Regions from separate parts of the Kitasatospora sp. NPDC093550 genome, predicted to be linked through region 1. Evidence: riboswitches for the same ligand, from Rfam matches in the RefSeq annotation. Region 1 holds a riboswitch; each other region holds the start of a gene.
The links. Region 1 has a riboswitch for cyclic di-AMP ahead of ACIRD3_RS02235 (hypothetical protein). Riboswitches for the same ligand answer to the same signal wherever they lie in the genome.
Positions count from the first base shown of each region.

Region 2: another riboswitch for cyclic di-AMP. It lies ahead of ACIRD3_RS17860 (peptidoglycan DD-metalloendopeptidase family protein); the one in region 1 lies ahead of ACIRD3_RS02235 (hypothetical protein).
Region 3: another riboswitch for cyclic di-AMP. It lies ahead of ACIRD3_RS03130 (transglycosylase family protein); the one in region 1 lies ahead of ACIRD3_RS02235 (hypothetical protein).
Region 4: another riboswitch for cyclic di-AMP. It lies ahead of ACIRD3_RS31600 (NlpC/P60 family protein); the one in region 1 lies ahead of ACIRD3_RS02235 (hypothetical protein).

Region 1 covers NZ_JBIWJF010000001.1:524,999-529,381, forward strand. Annotated here, with positions in the region: gene ACIRD3_RS02220 (alpha/beta hydrolase) at 1-822, shown strand, start outside; gene ACIRD3_RS02225 (phenolic acid decarboxylase) at 890-1,219, opposite strand; gene ACIRD3_RS02230 (hypothetical protein) at 1,273-1,509, opposite strand; cyclic di-AMP (ydaO/yuaA leader) riboswitch at 1,658-1,823, shown strand; gene ACIRD3_RS02235 (hypothetical protein) at 1,824-3,122, shown strand; gene ACIRD3_RS02240 (hypothetical protein) at 3,208-3,783, opposite strand; gene ACIRD3_RS02245 (IclR family transcriptional regulator) at 4,051-4,383, opposite strand, start outside.
Region 2 covers NZ_JBIWJF010000010.1:35,475-39,857, reverse strand. Annotated here, with positions in the region: gene ACIRD3_RS17865 (DUF2470 domain-containing protein) at 1-324, shown strand, start outside; gene ACIRD3_RS17860 (peptidoglycan DD-metalloendopeptidase family protein) at 793-1,743, opposite strand; cyclic di-AMP (ydaO/yuaA leader) riboswitch at 1,746-1,926, opposite strand; gene ACIRD3_RS17855 (MFS transporter) at 2,323-3,777, shown strand; gene purB (adenylosuccinate lyase) at 3,819-4,383, opposite strand, start outside.
Region 3 covers NZ_JBIWJF010000001.1:740,953-745,335, forward strand. Annotated here, with positions in the region: gene ACIRD3_RS03120 (LacI family DNA-binding transcriptional regulator) at 1-456, shown strand, start outside; gene ACIRD3_RS03125 (hypothetical protein) at 589-789, opposite strand; gene ACIRD3_RS03130 (transglycosylase family protein) at 1,025-2,314, opposite strand; cyclic di-AMP (ydaO/yuaA leader) riboswitch at 2,301-2,501, opposite strand; gene ACIRD3_RS03135 (hypothetical protein) at 3,014-3,973, opposite strand.
Region 4 covers NZ_JBIWJF010000026.1:35,674-40,056, reverse strand. Annotated here, with positions in the region: gene ACIRD3_RS31610 (NYN domain-containing protein) at 1-116, shown strand, start outside; gene ACIRD3_RS31605 (NlpC/P60 family protein) at 315-1,352, shown strand; cyclic di-AMP (ydaO/yuaA leader) riboswitch at 1,690-1,843, shown strand; gene ACIRD3_RS31600 (NlpC/P60 family protein) at 1,854-2,975, shown strand; gene ACIRD3_RS31595 (NlpC/P60 family protein) at 3,201-4,247, shown strand; gene ACIRD3_RS31590 (hypothetical protein) at 4,283-4,383, shown strand, end outside.

The sequences.
Region 1 (4,383 bases):
GGCGCGATGGGCCGTGAGCCCAGCCAGTCCGGCGAGATCCGCAAGGTCCGGATCGACGGTGCGGTCAGCCGCCTGTCGACCGAGGGCTACGTCTACCTGCCCCCGCAGTACTTCCAGCCGGAGTACGCGCGGAAGCAGTTCCCGGCCGTGATCGTCAGCACCGGGTTCCCGGGTATCGCCGAGAACCTGATCACCCGGTTCAACTACCCGGGCGCGGCGCTCAAGCTGCTGCAGGAGGGCCGGATGCAGCCGACCGTCATGGTGCTGATGCGCCCGTCGCCCGCGCTGCCGCAGGACACCGAGTGCGAGGACATCCCGAACGGTCCGCAGTCCGACACGTACTTCACCAAGGACGTGCCCTCGGCGATCCAGGCCAGCTTCCGGGTCTCGTCCGACCCGCAGGCCTGGGCGTTCATGGGCAACTCCACCGGCGGCTACTGCGCGCTCAAGCTGGCCATGCGCCACCCCGACGTCTTCCCGACCGCCGTCGCCCTGTCCGCCTACTACGACGCCGCCGACGACCCGACCACCGGTGACCTGTTCGGCGGCAGCAAGCAGCGCCGCGACGAGGCCAACCTGATGTGGCGGCTGAAGAACCTGCCGGCGCCCAAGGTGTCCGTGCTGCTGGCCGGCACCAAGAAGGGCGACGGCGACTACCGCCGGGAGACCGAGGCCTTCGTGGACGCCGCGCAGAGCCCGATGAAGGTCTCGTACAGCATGCTGGAGAACGGCGGCCACAATTTCGAGACCTGGAGCGCGCTGCTGCCCTCCTCGCTGGAGTGGCTGTCCCAGCACCTCAAGGTGCCCGACCAGACCGTCTGACGGACGGGCGCGCCAGACGACCGAACCCCCGGGGCCGCGGGCCCCGGGGGTTCGGTCGTCACCTGGCTCAGGCCACCCGCTCCAGCGTCCCTGTGTGCAGCTGACCGACCCGGCCGCCCTCGCCCTCGAAGGTCCAGAAGGCCCGGATCGTGAGCTTGTTGAGGTCCATCACATGGCTGACGGTGATCCCGCTCTGCTCCGTCCAGCTGATGAAGTAGATCTCCGGCGCGACCTCGGCGACGTGCAGCCGCACGTCCTCCCACTGGCCCGCGGACTCGCCGAGGCCCTCCCAGCGCAACCGCGTGCCGTCGGCCGAGTAGGTGTTGCGGAAGGCCGCGCCGTTGTCGGCCCGGAAGACGTAGGTGCGGCCGGCGAAGGCGGGCAGGGGCGCGGTCATGGTGGGGCGGCTCCTCGTTTCGGGATCGGTGCTCTTGTGCACTGCGGAAGATGTCAGGCCTCAAATTTATCCGACCGGGCGCACCCGGTCCGGATCTTTGCCGCAGGACGGATCACCGCGCCGCCGGGCACGATGCCCGGCTGTTCGCCCGGCTCCACGCCCGGCTGTTCGCCCGGCTCCACGCCCGGCTGTTCGCCCGGCTCCACGCCCGGCTCCACGCCCGGCTCCACGCCCAGCACCGCATGTCGCGTCACGCCGGCCGTGCCCGGAGTGATCAACTCAGCCGCCACGCAGCGTCGTTGATCGACACCGCTGTGAGCTGCGCGACAACCACCCCGGAGGAGTTGTCCGTTCACGCACGGCCTGCCTAGCCTGCAACGGCGTCCGCCTCTCGCGGACCCCGCCGCCGGGACGCCTAGTCCCGTCCACCCGCCGGCGGGTCACCGAGCACCACAGCGGACGGGAGCGGGGGAACCAAGGTCGGCGCCCGACCCGTGCGCACGCGCGCGCGGGCCGAGGCTAGGGGTGAAGCCGCTCCACAGGCGGCCGGGCAACTGCAGCCCGAACCCGACAGCTAACCTCGCAGGCGTCGCAGAGGTGACCCATGCCCCAGCCTGCCGCTGCCCGGCGCCGCGCGCCGCGCCACGCCCGCCCCACCCACCGCGGCCGCAACGCCGCCTTCGCCGCCACCGGGGCGCTCGCCATCAGCGGCGCCGGACTGCTCGGACTGCCGTCCGTCACCGGTGCCCAGGCCGCCACCGCGCCGACCGTCACCCAGGACCGCCTCGCCCCGGCCACCATGGTCGCGGGGAAGGCCACCACCGCCTCGCTCGCCCTGCACTCCTCGGCCTGCTTCACCGCGAAGACCGTGGGCGTGGGCGTGCGCGACGCGCGCGGCACCAACCTGGACTTCCCCGGCAACGCCTCCAACGTGCAGATCTGCCCGAGCGGGGTCAACTTCACCAGCGCCGCGCGCACCCTGCCCGCCGGCACCTACACCCAGTTCGGCTTCTGGCAGGACCTCGGCGGCGCCTGGCACAACCTGCCCTCGCAGCAGCTGGTGGTCTCGTCCACCGCCACCCCCGCGCCCACCCCGACCCCCGCGCCGACCTCCACCCCCACCCCGACCTCCACCCCCACCCCGACCTCCACCCCCACCGCGAGCCCGAGCGCCACGGCGAGCCCGAGCGCCACGCCGGCGCCGTCCTCCCCGGTCGCCGGTAAGTCGCTGACCTGGTCCGACGAGTTCAACGGCGCGATCTCCTGGGGCCAGCGCTGGGTCGGCGACAAGAGCACCGCGTACAAGTACGGGAACCACAACCCGGACGACAACAAGCTCGACTGGCTGAACAAGAACAACGTCAGCGTCGCGGGCGGGGTCGCCACCTTCACCGCCACGTCCGGCGGACCGGCCCTGGAGAACGGCAAGCAGTCCTGGAACACCGGCTTCCTGACCACCGAGGGCTCCAGCGAGGGCTTCCAGGTCAAGACCGGCGACTACGCCGAGACCCGGGTCAAGCTGCCCGCCGGCACCGGTGCCTGGCCGGCTCTGTGGACCTGGAAGAACGGCAACGGGGAGATCGACTCCTTCGAGTACCACCCCGACAACCCGAACCTGCTGGAGCTGACCAACCACGTCAACCCCGGCAACCCGAAGTACTACACCGACGCGAGCGCCATCGCGAAGGACCAGTGGGTGACCATCGGCACCTACTACGGCGCGACCTCGGTGGACTGGTACGTCAACGGCGTCAAGGTCTTCTCGGACGGCAAGGGCGTGGGCGCCAACTGGTCGGCGTACCTGATCCTCAACCTCTCGGTGTGCGCGGGCCAGTACCACCCGGCGCCGCAGGGGACCGCCCCGATCACCATGGCGGCCGACTACGTCCGCGTCTACCGGTGACGGGTAGCCCGTAGGACCGTCCCACCGGTCGCCGGAAGCCGGCAGCCGCTCACCGGCGGCCGGTGACCGGTGGGACGGACGTGGTTCAGGAATCCTGGACCGGCTCGACCACTTTGAGGTCGAACGGCGCGCGGTCGTTGTCCGCGTTCCGGTCGTCCGCGCTGCGCACCGCCACCCAGCCCTGGTACGTCCCCGGCGCCAGGTCGGAGCTCACGTCGACCGGGACGAGGGCGGTCGCGCTGCGCCCGCTCCGCAGCCCGGCCCCGAAGACGCAGCGCACCCGGTGGCCGTTCTGGAACACCTCGCAGTCCTTGGGGAAGTACGGGCCGTGCGGCGTCACGCCCTCCGGCAGGGTGACCACGACCGTGAACGGGGAGGCGGTGGTGTCCGGGCCGAGGTTGTCGACGAAGGCGTGGATGGTCGTGGTGCCGCCGGGCGGTGCCGGGTCCGGATCGAGCTGGACCACCTCCAGGTCGGAGTCGGACGGCTTGGCCGCGAGGGCCGGCAGGGTGGACGCCTCGGGCGCACCCGGCGCACCCGGCGCACCCGGCGCACCCGGCGCCACGACGTCCACCGCCGGACGGGGCTCCGGCCGGCGCAGCGCCCAGGACGGGCCGGTGGCGAGCATCGCCACCGCGCAGCCCGCCGTCACGGCCGCCACCAGCCCGGCCCCGCCGAATCCCCTGGTCCTCGCGCGACCCGGTCCCTGCGCGCCACCCCGTACATCCCGGTGTCTCATCCCGGTCACCCTGCTCTCGTGCTCCCGGCGGCCCGCGCCGTCGCGCGCCGCGTCCGCACCAAGATGACCGAGGCGTCGCCGTGACCGGGGAGTAACCGAGTCGCGCCGCCCGCCGTCCGCCCGAACGGAGGACGGCCGGTCTCCCGCCCGTCCGCAGGCAGGTTGACGTGGCATCGGCTCACGGGCGGGTCAGGGCGCGAGGACCTGCCCCAGTCGCGCGGCGATCTGGTGCATCACGGGGACGAGCGAGGCGGCCCCGGCCTGCTCCTCCAGCGCCCGGATGCGGGCCTCCGGTCCGGAGACCGAGAGCGCGGTGGGCGTCGGCGCGCCCGGGACGGCGAGCGCGATGCAGCGGACGCCGATCTCCTGCTCCTGGTCGTCGACCACGTAGCCGCGCTCGCGCGCCTCGGCGAGCTGGTGCATCAGCTCCTGCGGATCGGTGACGGTGTACTCGGTGTGCGCGGGCAGCGGGTTGGGGCCGAGGACGGCGCGCGCCTCCTCCTCGGGGAGCTGGGCGAGCAG
Region 2 (4,383 bases), on a different contig from region 1:
ACCGCCGCCGAGCTCGCCCTCGCCGCCCCCGACCCGATGGCCCGCCACGAGGCCGCGATGCTCACCCACGTCGCCGACGAGCACCCCGACGCGCTCGACGCCCTCACCCGGCTGCTCGACCCGGCCCTGCTAGCCCGCAACCCCGACGTCCGCCCGCTCGCCCTGGACCGCCACGGCCTGGTGCTGCGCCTGGACCACCCGGACGGCCACCGCGACGTCCGCCTGGTCTTCCCCGAACCGGCCCGCGACACCGAGGACTTCGGCCGGCGGATGCACGAGCTGCTGTCCGCCGCCCGGTACGGCCTCCCGGCCCACCACAACTGAACCGCCCGGACCAACCGCGCCCCCTTCCCGCCCCCGCGGACGCACCGCTCGACCGCGTCCTCCAGTGCGATCCGACTCCCGCGGACCGCTCGCCGATCGCCACACCACCCCCGGACGGCCATCCGGCCCCCTCGTCTGCCCCGACGCTCCCGCCCGGACGGGCGCTGTCCCGCGACAGCAGCGGAGGCCGCGACCGCCCCGCGCAACGAGCCGACCATCCGACAACCGGCCACCGACCGAGCGAAGTTGACGCCCGCACCCGAAGGCCCCGAGGGCCCGGCACCCCGGAAACGGCAGCGGCCGGCCCGGCTCGCGAGGGAGGTTGGTCCCACGAGCCGGGCCGGCCTGGGCGTGTCCCGCGCCCATGTCCACTGTGCGGCGATCACCCGGTCGAGCGGTCACCCGACATGACCATCCCGGAGGATCGATTCGCTCCGCAGCAGCGGTGGTTCTGAAACCCCGGCAGGGTCAGAGCGCGACGCCGTGCGCGCGCAGGTAGGCGACCGGGTCGATGTCCGAGCCGTACTCCGAACCGGTGCGGATCTCGAAGTGCAGGTGCGGGCCGGTCACGTTGCCGGTGGCGCCGGAGAGGCCGATCTGCTGGCCGACGGTCACGGTCTGACCGATCGACACGCCGATCACGGAGAGGTGCGCGTACTCGGCGTAGTGGCCGTCGGCGAGCTTGATCTCGACCTCGTTGCCGTAGGCGCCGCCGTTGCCGGCCTTGACCACGACACCGTTGGCGACGGCGCGCAGCGGGGTGCCGGTGGAGGCGACGAAGTCCTGGCCGGTGTGGTGGCCGGAGGCCCACATCGAGCCGGCCACGCCGTAGGCGGTGCCGAGCTTCGGGTTGGCCAGCGGCGCGACGTAGCCGGAGGTCGCGGCGACCGGAGCGGCGGTCACGGCCGGGGCCGGAGCGGCGGTCTGAACCTGGGTCTGCACCGGGGCGGACGGCTTGGCGGCCTCGGTCTTGACCTGGACCTTCGCCTGCGGCTTGGGGGCGGGGGCCTGGGTGGCCGGAGCGGCCGGGGCGGCGGCGTGGCCGGTGAGCGCGAGCTGCTGACCCGGGAAGATCAGGTTCGGGTTGGCACCGACGACCGAGCGGTTCTGCTCGTACAGCGCGTGCCAGCCGCCCTCGACGTTCTTGGCGTCGGCGATCTTGGACAGGGTGTCGCCGCTGACGACGCGGTAGCTCTCGGCGGCCTTGGCCGCAGCGGCCGGCTTGGCCTCGGCGGCGGAGTCCGCGGCGGCGGCAGCGCTGGAGGCGGCGACCGGGGCGACCGGGGCGACCGGGGCGGTGTGGGCCTGGGCGCTCATCGCGGTGACGAGCGGAAGGGCGAAGGAAACGCCGGTGACGGCGGTGGCGATGCCGATGCGGGCGGCGCGGGGCAGGGCGATACGACGAGCCTGAGCAGGCATGGAAGTTTCCTCTCCGACGCCTGCGAGGTGAGCTGTCGGGTTCGGGCTGGAGTTGCCCGGCCGCATGCGCGGCTTCACCCCGAGCCGGCCCTGGACGCCCGCGCCTTGAGGCGCGAACTCCGGTCCGGCGACTTACCTGTGGGTCCCCCGCTCCTGCCGTACAGAGTTCAGTTCGAACCTCCGGGCAGCGGCAGGACTCGGCGTTCCACCCGGTGGATCCGTCCGGACTGGCCGGGCGGTCGCTGAACTAAAACCCATCCGTTCGGGTGAAGCAATGTCGATCTCTTGAATCGGCAACGACCCCCCGGCGGACGGTGACCCTCCGAATGGTCCGCTGCACGGTGTGTACACAATCCATTCACCCCGCGCCACTGATCCACGACCCTGCGCCGACGTCGGCGACACCGTGCGACCGTCCGGGCACGGACCGCTCAGCACCAACACGCCCTCCGGTGACCCTTGTCACGTGCGCCCCGCAGGACGCAGGATCGGGCCGTGGCCACCTCCGAAGCCGGCACCCTGCGCCTGGGCAGCGCGCAGGGTCGCTGGGTACTCCTGGCAACCGTGCTCGGCTCCAGCATGGCGATGCTCGACGGCACCGTGGTGAACGTCGCCCTGCCCCGGATCGGCGCCGACCTGGGCGCCTCCCTGGCGTCCCTGCAATGGACGCTGAACGCCTATCTGCTCACCCTGGCGGGCCTGATCCTGCTCGGCGGCGCGCTCGGCGACCGGTACGGGCGGCGCCGGGTCTTCCTGATCGGCGTGGTCTGGTTCGCCGTCGCCTCGGCCGCCTGCGCCGCCGCGCCGAACATCCAGGTGCTGATCGCCGCCCGCGCCGTCCAGGGCATCGGCGGGGCACTGCTCACCCCCGGCTCGCTCGCCATGCTCCAGGCGGTGTTCCACCCTGACGACCGCTCGGCCGCGGTCGGGCTGTGGTCCGGCCTCGGTGGGGTGTCGGCCGCGGTCGGCCCCTTCCTCGGCGGCTGGCTGGTGGACGGCCCCGGCTGGCGCTGGATCTTCCTGCTGAACCTGCCGCTCGCCGCGGCCGTGATCGCGGTCACCACCCGGTCCGTACCGGAGAGCCGGGACGAGAGCGCCACCGGCCGCTTCGACGTGCTCGGCGCGGCGCTCGCCGCCCTCGCCCTCGGCGCGATCACCTACGCGCTGACCGCGGCCGGCGAGGGCGTGTCCCCCGCGGTCTGGGTCAGCGGGGTGATCGGCGTGCTGCTCGGGGTCGCCTTCGTCACCGTCGAACGCCGGGCGCCCGAACCGATGCTGCCGCTCGGCCTGTTCTCCTCCCGGCTGTTCACCGCCGTGAACCTGGTCACCCTCTGCGTGTACGCGGCGTTCAGCGGCGTGTTCTTCCTGCTGGTGGTGCAGCTGCAGATCGTCGCCGGCTTCTCGCCGCTGGTCTCCGGCTTCGCGCTGGTGCCGATCACCATCCTGATGCTGCTGCTGTCGGCGCGGGCCGGACGCCTCGGCAAGCGGATCGGCCCGCGGATCCCGCTCACCGTGGGCCCGATGGTGTGCGCGGTCGGGGTGCTGCTGATGCTCCGCACCGGCCCGGGCTCCTCCTACTGGACGGACGTGCTGCCCGCCGTCACGGTGATGGGCTGCGGGATGACCCTGCTGGTCGCGCCGCTGACGGCCACCGTGCTGGCCGCCGTCGAGGTCCGGCACGCGGGCATCGCCAGCGGGGTCAACAACGCCGCCGCCCGCGCGGCCGGCCTGCTCGCGGTGGCGGCGCTCCCGGCGCTGGCCGGACTGAGCGGCGACGACTACCGGGTGCCGTCCGCCGTCGACTCCGCCTTCCACACCGCGATGCTGATCTGTGCGGGGCTGCTGGCGGGCGGGGGGCTGATCGCCTTCGCCACCGTCCGGGGCAACGTGCTGGCGCCCGAGGAGCAGCCGGTCGCCGAGCCGAACTGCGACTGGCCCTGCGGCACCACCACCCCGCCGTACGACCCGGGCCACGTCCAGACGCGCGAGGGCCCCGCCACCGGTTCGGCGGCGGGGCCCTCGCCCGACAACTGACGCGACGTCACCTCACGGACGCCGCAGGGGAGACCGACCTCTCAGAGGATGTCGCCCGGCGCGTACTTGGCGGCCTCCGGGTAGGCGGCCGCGACGGCCTCCACCTGGCGGACCACCTCGGCGACCTGGGCGCCGGCCGCACCGGTGAAGGAGAGCCGGTCGGCCAGCAGCGCGTCCAGGGCGGCCCGGTCCAGCGGGATCCGCTCGTCGGCGGCCAGGCGGTCCAGCAGCTCGTTCTCCCGGGCGCCCGCGCGCATCGCCAGCGCGGAGGCGACGGCGTGCTCCTTGATGACCTCGTGCCCGGTCTCCCGGCCGACGCCCGCGCGCACCGCGCCCATCAGCACCTTGGTGGTGGCGAGGAACGGCAGGTACCGGTCCAGCTCGGCCTCGACCACGGCGGGGAAGGCACCGAACTCGTCGAGGACGGTCAGGAAGGTCTCCAGCAGGCCGTCGAAGGCGAAGAAGGCGTCCGGCAGCGCGACCCGGCGCACCACCGAGCAGGAGACGTCGCCCTCGTTCCACTGGTCGCCGGCCAGCTCGCCGGTCATCGAGGCGTAGCCCCGCAGGATGACGGCCAGGCCGTTGACGCGCTCGCAGGAGCGGGTG
Region 3 (4,383 bases), 220 kb from region 1:
CAGCGCCGGTACGTCCCGGTGCTGCGCAAGATAGAAGGCTTCACGGCGGCGATGCGGGAGGTGCTCGGGCGCACTCGGGAGGAGGCCGAGAACCTCGTCCACCACACGCTGTTCAGCGTGGAGGGCGGGCACGCGGCGGCCGGCGCGCTGCTCGACAAGGGCTGCACGGCGATCGTCTGCGGGAGCGACATGATGGCGCTCGGGGCGATCCGGGCGGTGCGGCAGCGCGGGCTGTCGGTGCCGCAGGACGTGTCGGTGGTCGGCTTCGACGACTCGCCGCTGATCGCCTTCACCGAGCCGCCGTTGACCACGATCCGCCAGCCGGTCGAGGCGATGGCCACGGCGGCGGTGGACGCGCTGCTGGAGGAGGTCGGCGGGAACGCCGCCCAGCGGGGCGAGTTCATGTTCCAGCCGGAGCTGGTGATGCGCGGGTCCACCGGGGCCTGCGCGCGCTGAGCGGCGGGCCCGGGTCCTGAGCTGCGGGCTCGTGGGCGTGCGTGCGGCGCGCCCCGGGCTGCGGTCGGCCGTACGGCCAACGGAAGGGCCCCGGAGGGCAGTTGCTCTCCGGGGCCCTTCGCGTACGCCGGCTCAGCCCTCCTGGGCGCTCGGGCGGTCGACGGTGAGGCGGTGGCCGTCGGCCGCTTCGCCGGTACGGGTCTCGGTGCGGCGGCCGCGGGCCAGGTAGTCGCGCAGGACCAGTTCGACGGCGTCCTGCGGGTTCTTGGTACCGGAGAGCATCATCGCGTCGATCGCGAGGTTCGCGTCGAGCGTGACGGTGACCTGGGCCATGTGACTCCTCCTCGGGTGCAGAGCAGCAGCATGCCCGTTGGGACCGGGTTTCACCACGGGGATACGCCGAAGCCCCGGGAGGAGCGACCAGACTCCTCCCGGGGCGGTGGGCTGCCGGCTTTCGGATGACGGCTGACAGCTGACAGATGTTGAAATCTGTTATCTGTTATCTGTTATCTGTCAGCTGTTACCTGTCAGCTGTCATCCGTCAGTCGTCAGCTGTGACGCCGTGTCCTCAGACCCGGCCGGCGAAGTCCGGGGCCCAGTTGGCGATGGTCTGCTCGCGCACGCCCGCACTCGGGTTGGCGGCCTCGACGTACTTGCCGCCGCCGACGTAGATCGCGACGTGGTAGACGCCCGAGTCCTTGCCGTTGTTGGACCAGAACAGCAGGTCGCCCGGCTGCAGGCTGTCCAGCGAGACGTGGGTGCTGGCGGCGGCCTGGTCGGCGGCGACGCGCGGGACGGAGATGCCCGCGGCGCGCAGCGCGGCCTGGGTCAGGCCGGAGCAGTCCCAGCCACCGTTGCCGGTGCCGCCGTAGACGTAGGCCTGGCCGACCTTGGACTCGGCGAAGGACACCGCGGCGGCCATGCTGCCGGTGGCGGCCTGGGCCGGGGCGGCCGGCTTGGCGGCCTGGGTCTGGGTCTGAGCGGCCGGCTTGGCGTTCACGGAACCGCCGTTCGCGGACTGACCGGACTTCTGCGGGCGGTTGAACCAGGTGAAGTCGGAGCCGGACTTGTCCGAGGAGGCGGACTGCTGGGCCTGGTCGCCGTCACCGAAGGTCAGGTGCTGGCCCGGGTAGATGGTGTCCGGGCCCTCGGTCAGGGTGCTGCGGTTGAGCTCGTACAGCCGCTGCCAGCCGCCCTGGACGTTGTGCTTGTCGGCGATCGAGGACAGCCAGTCGCCGGCGACCACGGTGTAGTCGTGGTCCTGGGCCCACTGCTGGTGCTTCTGGGCCCAGTTGGTGGCGGCGGAGTCGCTGGAGGCCTGGGCGTCGGCCTGGGCCGGCGCGGCGGGCTTGGCGGGCTTGGCGGGCTTCGCGGCCGGGGCGGGGGTCTGCGCCGGCTTGGCGGCCGGGGCGGCGGGCGCGGCCGGCTTGGCGGCGGCCGAGGTGTCGACGGCCGCCGGGGTGCCGCCCTTGGTCAGGCCGGCCTGGATCGAGCACACCGGCCAGGCGCCGGGGCCCTGCGAGGCGAGCACCTTCTCGGCGACGGCGATCTGCTGGTCCTTGGTGGCCAGGTCGGCGCGCGAGGCGTAGGCGGTGCCGCCGAAGGCGGACCAGGTGCTCTGGGTGAACTGGAGGCCGCCGTAGAAGCCGTTGCCGGTGTTGATGCTCCAGTTGCCGCTGCTCTCGCACTGGGCGACCTTGTCCCAGGTGGCGACGGAGGCGGCGGAGGCGGTGCCGGAGACGAGGCAGGGGACGGTGAGGCCGACGCCCGCGACGCCGATGGCGGCGATCACGCGGCGGGTGCGGCTGGACAGGCGAGTGCCGTTGGTGGGCAGCATGAAGACGCGGTCCTCTCCCACGCCTGCGAGGTGAGCTGTCGGATTCGGGCTGGAGTTGCCCGGCCGCGCGTGGCGCGGCTTCACCCCTAGCCCTGAACCGTTCCGAGGACCGGTCCGGGGCGACTTACCTGTGGGTCCCCCGCTCCTGCCGTGGTGCGTTATTCGCGCTGCCAGGACATCCGACGGCAGGACTCGGCGTTGCGGATGAACTGGGTCCGTGTGGTCACGAACGGGGAGCACGTTAAGCAGACTTAAGTTAAAACTGCAAATAGCTGTGATGCGCATCACGGTTTAGCGGGAACTGCCCAATGGGTCGGAATTCATGATCGAGAATGGTCTCTCAGTGATCATTTTCCGGCAATTCCCCGGCGGATATCCAAAACTGTCCCTGCCTCAGGAAATACGTGACGGTGCGTCGAAGCGCGAGGGGGCGCGCTCGTCGATCCGGGGGAGTCGCCGCGATTCGAGCGCCGGAGGGTGCGCCGGGGGGCGCCGGGGAAGTGTCCGCCATTTCCCGATGAATAGAACAGAACGGACATTCCTCTTCATTGTCCGCTTAACTCCCGTACTGTTCCGGTACGGCACGGAGCGGGCAAGCCGGGCCGGCGGTCCGGCGGGCGGGCAGGTCGTCGGGCAAACGGAGAGCGGGCACGGCGAAGGGCCCGGAACGCGAACCGCGTTCCGGGCCCTCTGTGCGCGCGGACGGCCGCGCGGTGTCCGTTACTGGCCGACGGGCCCCTCGGCGGCCGCGTGGGCGCCACGGGTGCCCTCCACGGCCCCCTCGGCCTCGGCGGCGGCCGCCGCCTCCGCCTCGGCGCGCGCCAGGTCCTCGGCGGACGGCGCGGGCAGCGCGGCCAGGTAGGTGGAGGCGATCAGCTGGCCGACAGTCGGGTAAGCGCCCAGCGGCGCGGCCGACGGGCAGCCGGTCTCCTCGGCGGCCGCGGCGAGCAGCTCGGAGTCGGCCTCCGGTCCGATCACCAGCGGGGCCAGCGCGGGGCGCTGCGAGCCGGTCTCCTTGAGGTGGTCGACGGCCGCGGCCACCGAGCCGGGCACGTCGAGGGCGGCGGCCACGACCGGGACGGCCAGGCGGGCGGCCAGCAGCACACCGGTGATGCCGGCCGCGGCGGCCGCGTCCTCGCCGCCGACGGTGGTCAGGACCACACCGTCCGCGGCGGTCGCGATGGCGAACAGCCGGGCCCGGTCGGCGCGGGCCAGCCCGGCCTCGGACAGCCGGACGTGCACGGCCTCGGCGAGCAGCGGGTGCGGACCCAGCGCGTCGGTCACCGGCGCGCCGTACTCGGCGGCGAGCGCGTGGAGTTCGGGCAGGAAGCCGTGCGGGCCCGGCACCAGCGGCACCAGGACGGGCATCGGCAGCCCGGCCTCGGCGGCCAGCGCCAGGAGCTCGGCGACGGTGCGGTCCTCGCCGCCCTCGCCCTCGGCGGAGTCGCCGGGGAGGTATCCGACCGTGGCCTGGACGCCGTGGTGCTCGCTGCGGACGATCGAGAGCAGTTCCTCGACGACCGAACGGGACTCGGGCCCGGCGGTCGCGGGCACGGCGAGCACCAGGGCCGGGGAACCGGTGGGGATTTCGGGGCGCTCGGGACGACGGTGGCGCCCCCGCGCACGGGAGCCTGGAGTGCGGACGGGCAGTGGCGCGCCCGGGATGGCTGCGGTGCTCATGCCGGAGATCGTAGGACATCTGCCCGTCCGGCCTGCAGTCGGCTGCCGTACGGGTTTCGCGGGGTCGGGGTGCGGAGTCGGTGCATCCCCCGCGCCGGTCCGGGCGATTTGCCTACAATACGGACATTCTTCGCCCAACCCCCGTACGGGTGCGGACCCTTGCCTTGACGCGCCCCGCGGGGTAGGGCGTTGCAGGCGCGGCGCGTGAGATGTCTCACAGCCCGGAGGTCGCCTGACGGAGCGTCACGGCGGCGCGACTCCCGGCGCTCGAAGATCAACATTCAGCGGGTAGCCGCTCACGGCCGGTTATCGGGATCCCGGCGATTCAGTCGGCTATGTCCGTTTACGTACCGTCAGGAGAAGGCCCCGTGAAGAGTTCGGGGCAGTGGGTGAAAAGCCTCGTGCACCTG
Region 4 (4,383 bases), on a different contig from region 1:
AGGGGCGTCCGGTGGTGGTGGTCTCCGCCGACCGGGAGGTCGCCGAGGGCGTGCGGAAGGCGGGCGCGCGCCCGGTGGCTTCGGTGCTGCTGCTCAACCGGCTGGCCCGGCCCTGAGCGTCTCCGGGCGGAATGACGCCTGGTCAGCACCAGGTGTGCGGTCGTGTGCGCTTCCGGTGAAGTCAGTGTGGGAAACAGAGTTCACGCCTTCGGGGGAGTGGCAAAACGGGTAGATCTTCACTAGGGTCTGGCGTCAAACCTATTTTCCGGAATCTCATCCAATCGGGTGAGTCCGATGGAAGAAGGAGCCGGTCCTTGGCCTCCCACCGCCGTCCCAAGCAGCCGAGCCGCGCGCGGATCTCCGTGCTCACCGCTGCCGCTGCGACCGCGGTCGCCCTCTCCGCCCAGGTGGCCGCGCACGCCGCGCCGCAGCCGAACAAAACGGACGTCAAGGCGCAGATCGACCAGCTCCAGGAGGAGCAGGAGCAGGCGGCGGAGAAGTACAACGGCGCCAAGGAGCGGGCCGACCAGCTGCGCAAGCAGGCCGACCAGCTGCAGGACCAGGTGGCCCGCGGCCAGGAGCAGATGGCTCAGCTGCAGAGCGGTCTGGCCGAGGTGGCGGGCGAGCAGTACCGGACCAACGGCATCGACCCGTCCGTCCAGCTGATGCTCTCCTCCGACCCGTCCGGCTACCTGGACAAGGCCTCCACCGTCCAGCAGGCCAGCACCACCCAGGCCGAGGCGCTCAAGGGCCTGCTGGACCAGCAGCGCCGGCTGGACCAGGAGAAGGCCGAGGCGGCCGCCGTGCTGGCCTCGCTGGACACCACCACCAAGGACCTCAACCAGGCCAAGGCGGACGTCAACACCAAGCTGAAGGCGGCCCAGGACCTGCTGAACTCGCTCAGCGCGGCCGAGCGCAACGCGCTGAAGGCCCAGCAGGCGCAGGACGACCGCGCCTCGCGCGGCAGCGACCGGGTCGACCTGAGCAGTCTGCCGCCGGCCAGCGGCTACGCGGCCGTGGCCGTGGCCAAGGCGATGAGCAAGCAGGGGTCGCCGTACGTGTGGGGTGCCACCGGGCCGACCACCTTCGACTGCTCGGGCCTGATGGTCTGGGCGTACGGCCAGGCCGGCGTCTCGCTGCCGCGCACCTCGCAGGAGCAGGGCCACTACGGCACCCGGGTGCCCTCGATGGACCAGGCCCTGCCCGGCGACCTGGTCATCTACGGCGGCGACATGCACCACGTCGGGATGTACATCGGCAACGGCATGGTGGTCCACGCGCCGCACACCGGTGACGTGGTGAAGGTGATGAAGGCCGACGCGATGCCCATCAACACGATCCGCCGGGTCTGACGCCCCGACACGCCGACGGGCCGCTGTCCGGGGCCTGTGATCCGCGCCACCCTCCGACGGGGGTGGCGTTCGGGTTTTCGAGCGTTTCGCGACCATTGGGTGAGACCTGATCAGCCTTGCGTGCGGCGGCGGTCACCATCGGTCATTTTCACAAAAGAACTTGGGTAATCTTCCGTCTTTTTTCTGACAAGGATTTGAACCGATCACGGTTCAGTTACTAGGGTCGTGCCCCGAACCACCGCACTGTCGATCACCCAGCAAGGGTGGCGGCGGTGGTTACCGCCGAGTTCGCGAGGCAGCGGGGCAGGTCGAAGCGACTGCCGACAGGGGAGCCCAGTGGTCGGGGGCGCTGCGGAGCGGAGCCGGGGAACCACGTTCCTCCGGGGTGAATCGGCGCCAGGTCGGCCGGTGGAACGGCCGTGAGGCGTCGTAGGGCATGCTTCCGGCCCGAACCCGTCAGCTCACCCGGTAGGCGGACGTAGGAAGAAGGAGTCCGCCTTCGTGGCGTCCCATCGTCGTCCCAAGCCCGCGAGTCGCGCCCGTGTCTCGATCCTGACCGGCGTCGCCGCGGCAGCCGTCGCCCTCTCCGCGCAGTCCGGCGCCCACGCCGACCCGCAGCCGACCAAGGACCAGGTCAAGGAGCAGGTCGACCAGCTCAACGAGCAGGCCGAGGTGGCGACCGAGCAGTACAACGCCGCCCAGGAGAAGCAGCAGGCGCTGGAGAAGCAGGTCGCCGGCCTGCAGGACCAGGTGGCCCGTCAGCAGGCCCAGGTGACCGACCTGCAGGGCGGCCTCGCCGAGATCGCCGGGGAGCAGTACCGCAACGGCGGGATATCCCCGACCGTCCAGCTGATGTTCTCGTCCAGCCCGGACAACTTCCTCAACCAGGCCGGTGCGCTGAACCAGGCCGGTGACACCCAGAAGAACCAGCTGAAGCAGCTCCAGGAGCAGCAGCGCAAGCTCGACCAGGACCGCACCGAGGCCCAGGGCAAGCTCGCCGAGCTGGAGTCCACCACCCAGCAGCTGAAGGCCTCCAAGGAGGAGGTCCAGAACAAGCTGAAGGCCGCCCAGGACCTGCTCAACACCCTGACCGAGCAGGAGCGCCAGGCGCTGCGCGCGGCCGAGGAGAAGGCCGCCGCCGACGCCAAGGCCCAGGCCGACGCCGTGAAGGCGCAGCAGCAGGCCGCCGACCGCGCCTCGCGCGACAACGGCCGCACCGACCTCTCCACGCCGACGTCCACGCCGGTCGCCAAGCCGCCGGCGCCGGGCAGCTCGCGCGGTGCCGCCGCGCTGTCCGCCGCCGCGTCCAAGATCGGCAGCCCGTACGTGTGGGGCGCCACCGGCCCGAGCTCCTTCGACTGCTCCGGCCTGATGGTCTGGGCGTTCAACCAGGTCGGCGTCTCGCTGCCGCGCACCTCGCAGGAGCAGGCCCACGCCGGCACCCGGATCGGCACCGACCTGTCCCAGGCCCAGCCCGGCGACCTGCTGATCTTCTATGGGGACGCCCACCACGTCGGCATCTACGCGGGCGGCGGCCAGGTGCTGCACGCACCCAAGCCGGGCGCGTCGGTCCGCTACGAGGCCGTCACCAACATGCCGCTGTCCGGCATCGTGCGGGTCTGACCCCCGCTCCGCGCCACCAGGCCCGGTCTTCCGTCACGGAAGGCCGGGCCTGCGGCTTTGTCGGCTGCTCGGGCTGATGTCCGATTACGGGTCAAATATTCGGGTCCGGAGGGGTTTGGACTCGCTTGCCCGGACTCGCTAACGTCTGCCACCGGACTCCCGCTGAGGACCGCCCGCAGTGGTGCGGCGGCGGGACCGCGCCGCAGGATTGGAGCCGCTGCCGCCATGCCCGTGCACCGCCGTTCCCAACTGCTCGCCCGTGCGCTGGTCCTGACGGCGGCCGCCACCACCGCGCTGGGCGTGGCGACCAGCGGCAGCGCCCAGGCCGCCCCCGGCAGCCCGGACCCGGCGGACCGCAAGGACGTCAAGGCGCAGGTCGAGCAGCTCTACGACGAGGCCGAGCAGGCGTCGGAGAAGTACAACGCGGCCCAGGAGGCCCAGCGGCGGCTCCAGGGCGAGACCACGATCCTGCAGGGCGAGATCGCCGTCGCCCAGGACCAGCTCAACGAGCTGCGCGGCGACCTGGCGACCGTGGCCGGGGCCGAGTACCGCGGCGGGGGGATGAACCAGACCGCCCAGCTGATGCTGTCCCCCGACCCGGAGGGCTACCTCGCCCGCGCCCGGACGATGGGCCAGGCCTCGGAGCGGCAGCAGGAGACGCTGCACGAGCTGGTCACCCGCCAGCGCCGGCTCGACCAGCGGCGCAGCGAGGCGACCGCCAAGCTCGCCGAGCTGGACGAGGCCCGCCGCTCGCTCGCCGACAGCAAGCAGCAGATCCAGCAGCGGCTGGCCGCGGCGCAGAAGCTGCTCAACGGCCTGGGCAGCGCCGAGCGGGCCCGGATGGCCGCCCAGGACGCCCGGGACGCCGAGCAGCGCGCCACCCGCGGCCTCGACCGGCTGGACCTCGGCACCACCCCGCCCGCCTCCGAGCGCGGGGCGGCCGCGCTGGCCGCCGCGGTCCGCATGATCGGCTCCCCGTACGTCTACGGCTCCACCGGGCCCCGTACGTTCGACTGCTCCGGTCTGATGTACTACAGCTGGCGGCAGGCCGGAGTGACCCTGCCGCGCACCTCGCAGGCCCAGGCGTACGCCGGCCAGCGGGTCAACCTCTCCGAAGCGCGACCGGGAGACCTGGTGATCTTCTACCGGGACATGCACCACGTCGGCATGTACGCCGGCGGCGGTGTGATCGTGCACGCCCCCTACCCGGGCGCCAAGGTGCGCTACGAGAGCGTCAACGCCATGCCGGTCTCGGGGGTGGTCCGGCTCTGAGCGCGTCGCCGTCCGGCACCGCCGGACCCGACCCCGTGCCCATACCCCGCCGCGGGCTGTCCCGGCGGGGTGCGCTGCTGCTCGCCGCCGGGGGGCTGGCCCAGCTGTCGCTGCCGCCGCTCGCCCCGGCGGCGGC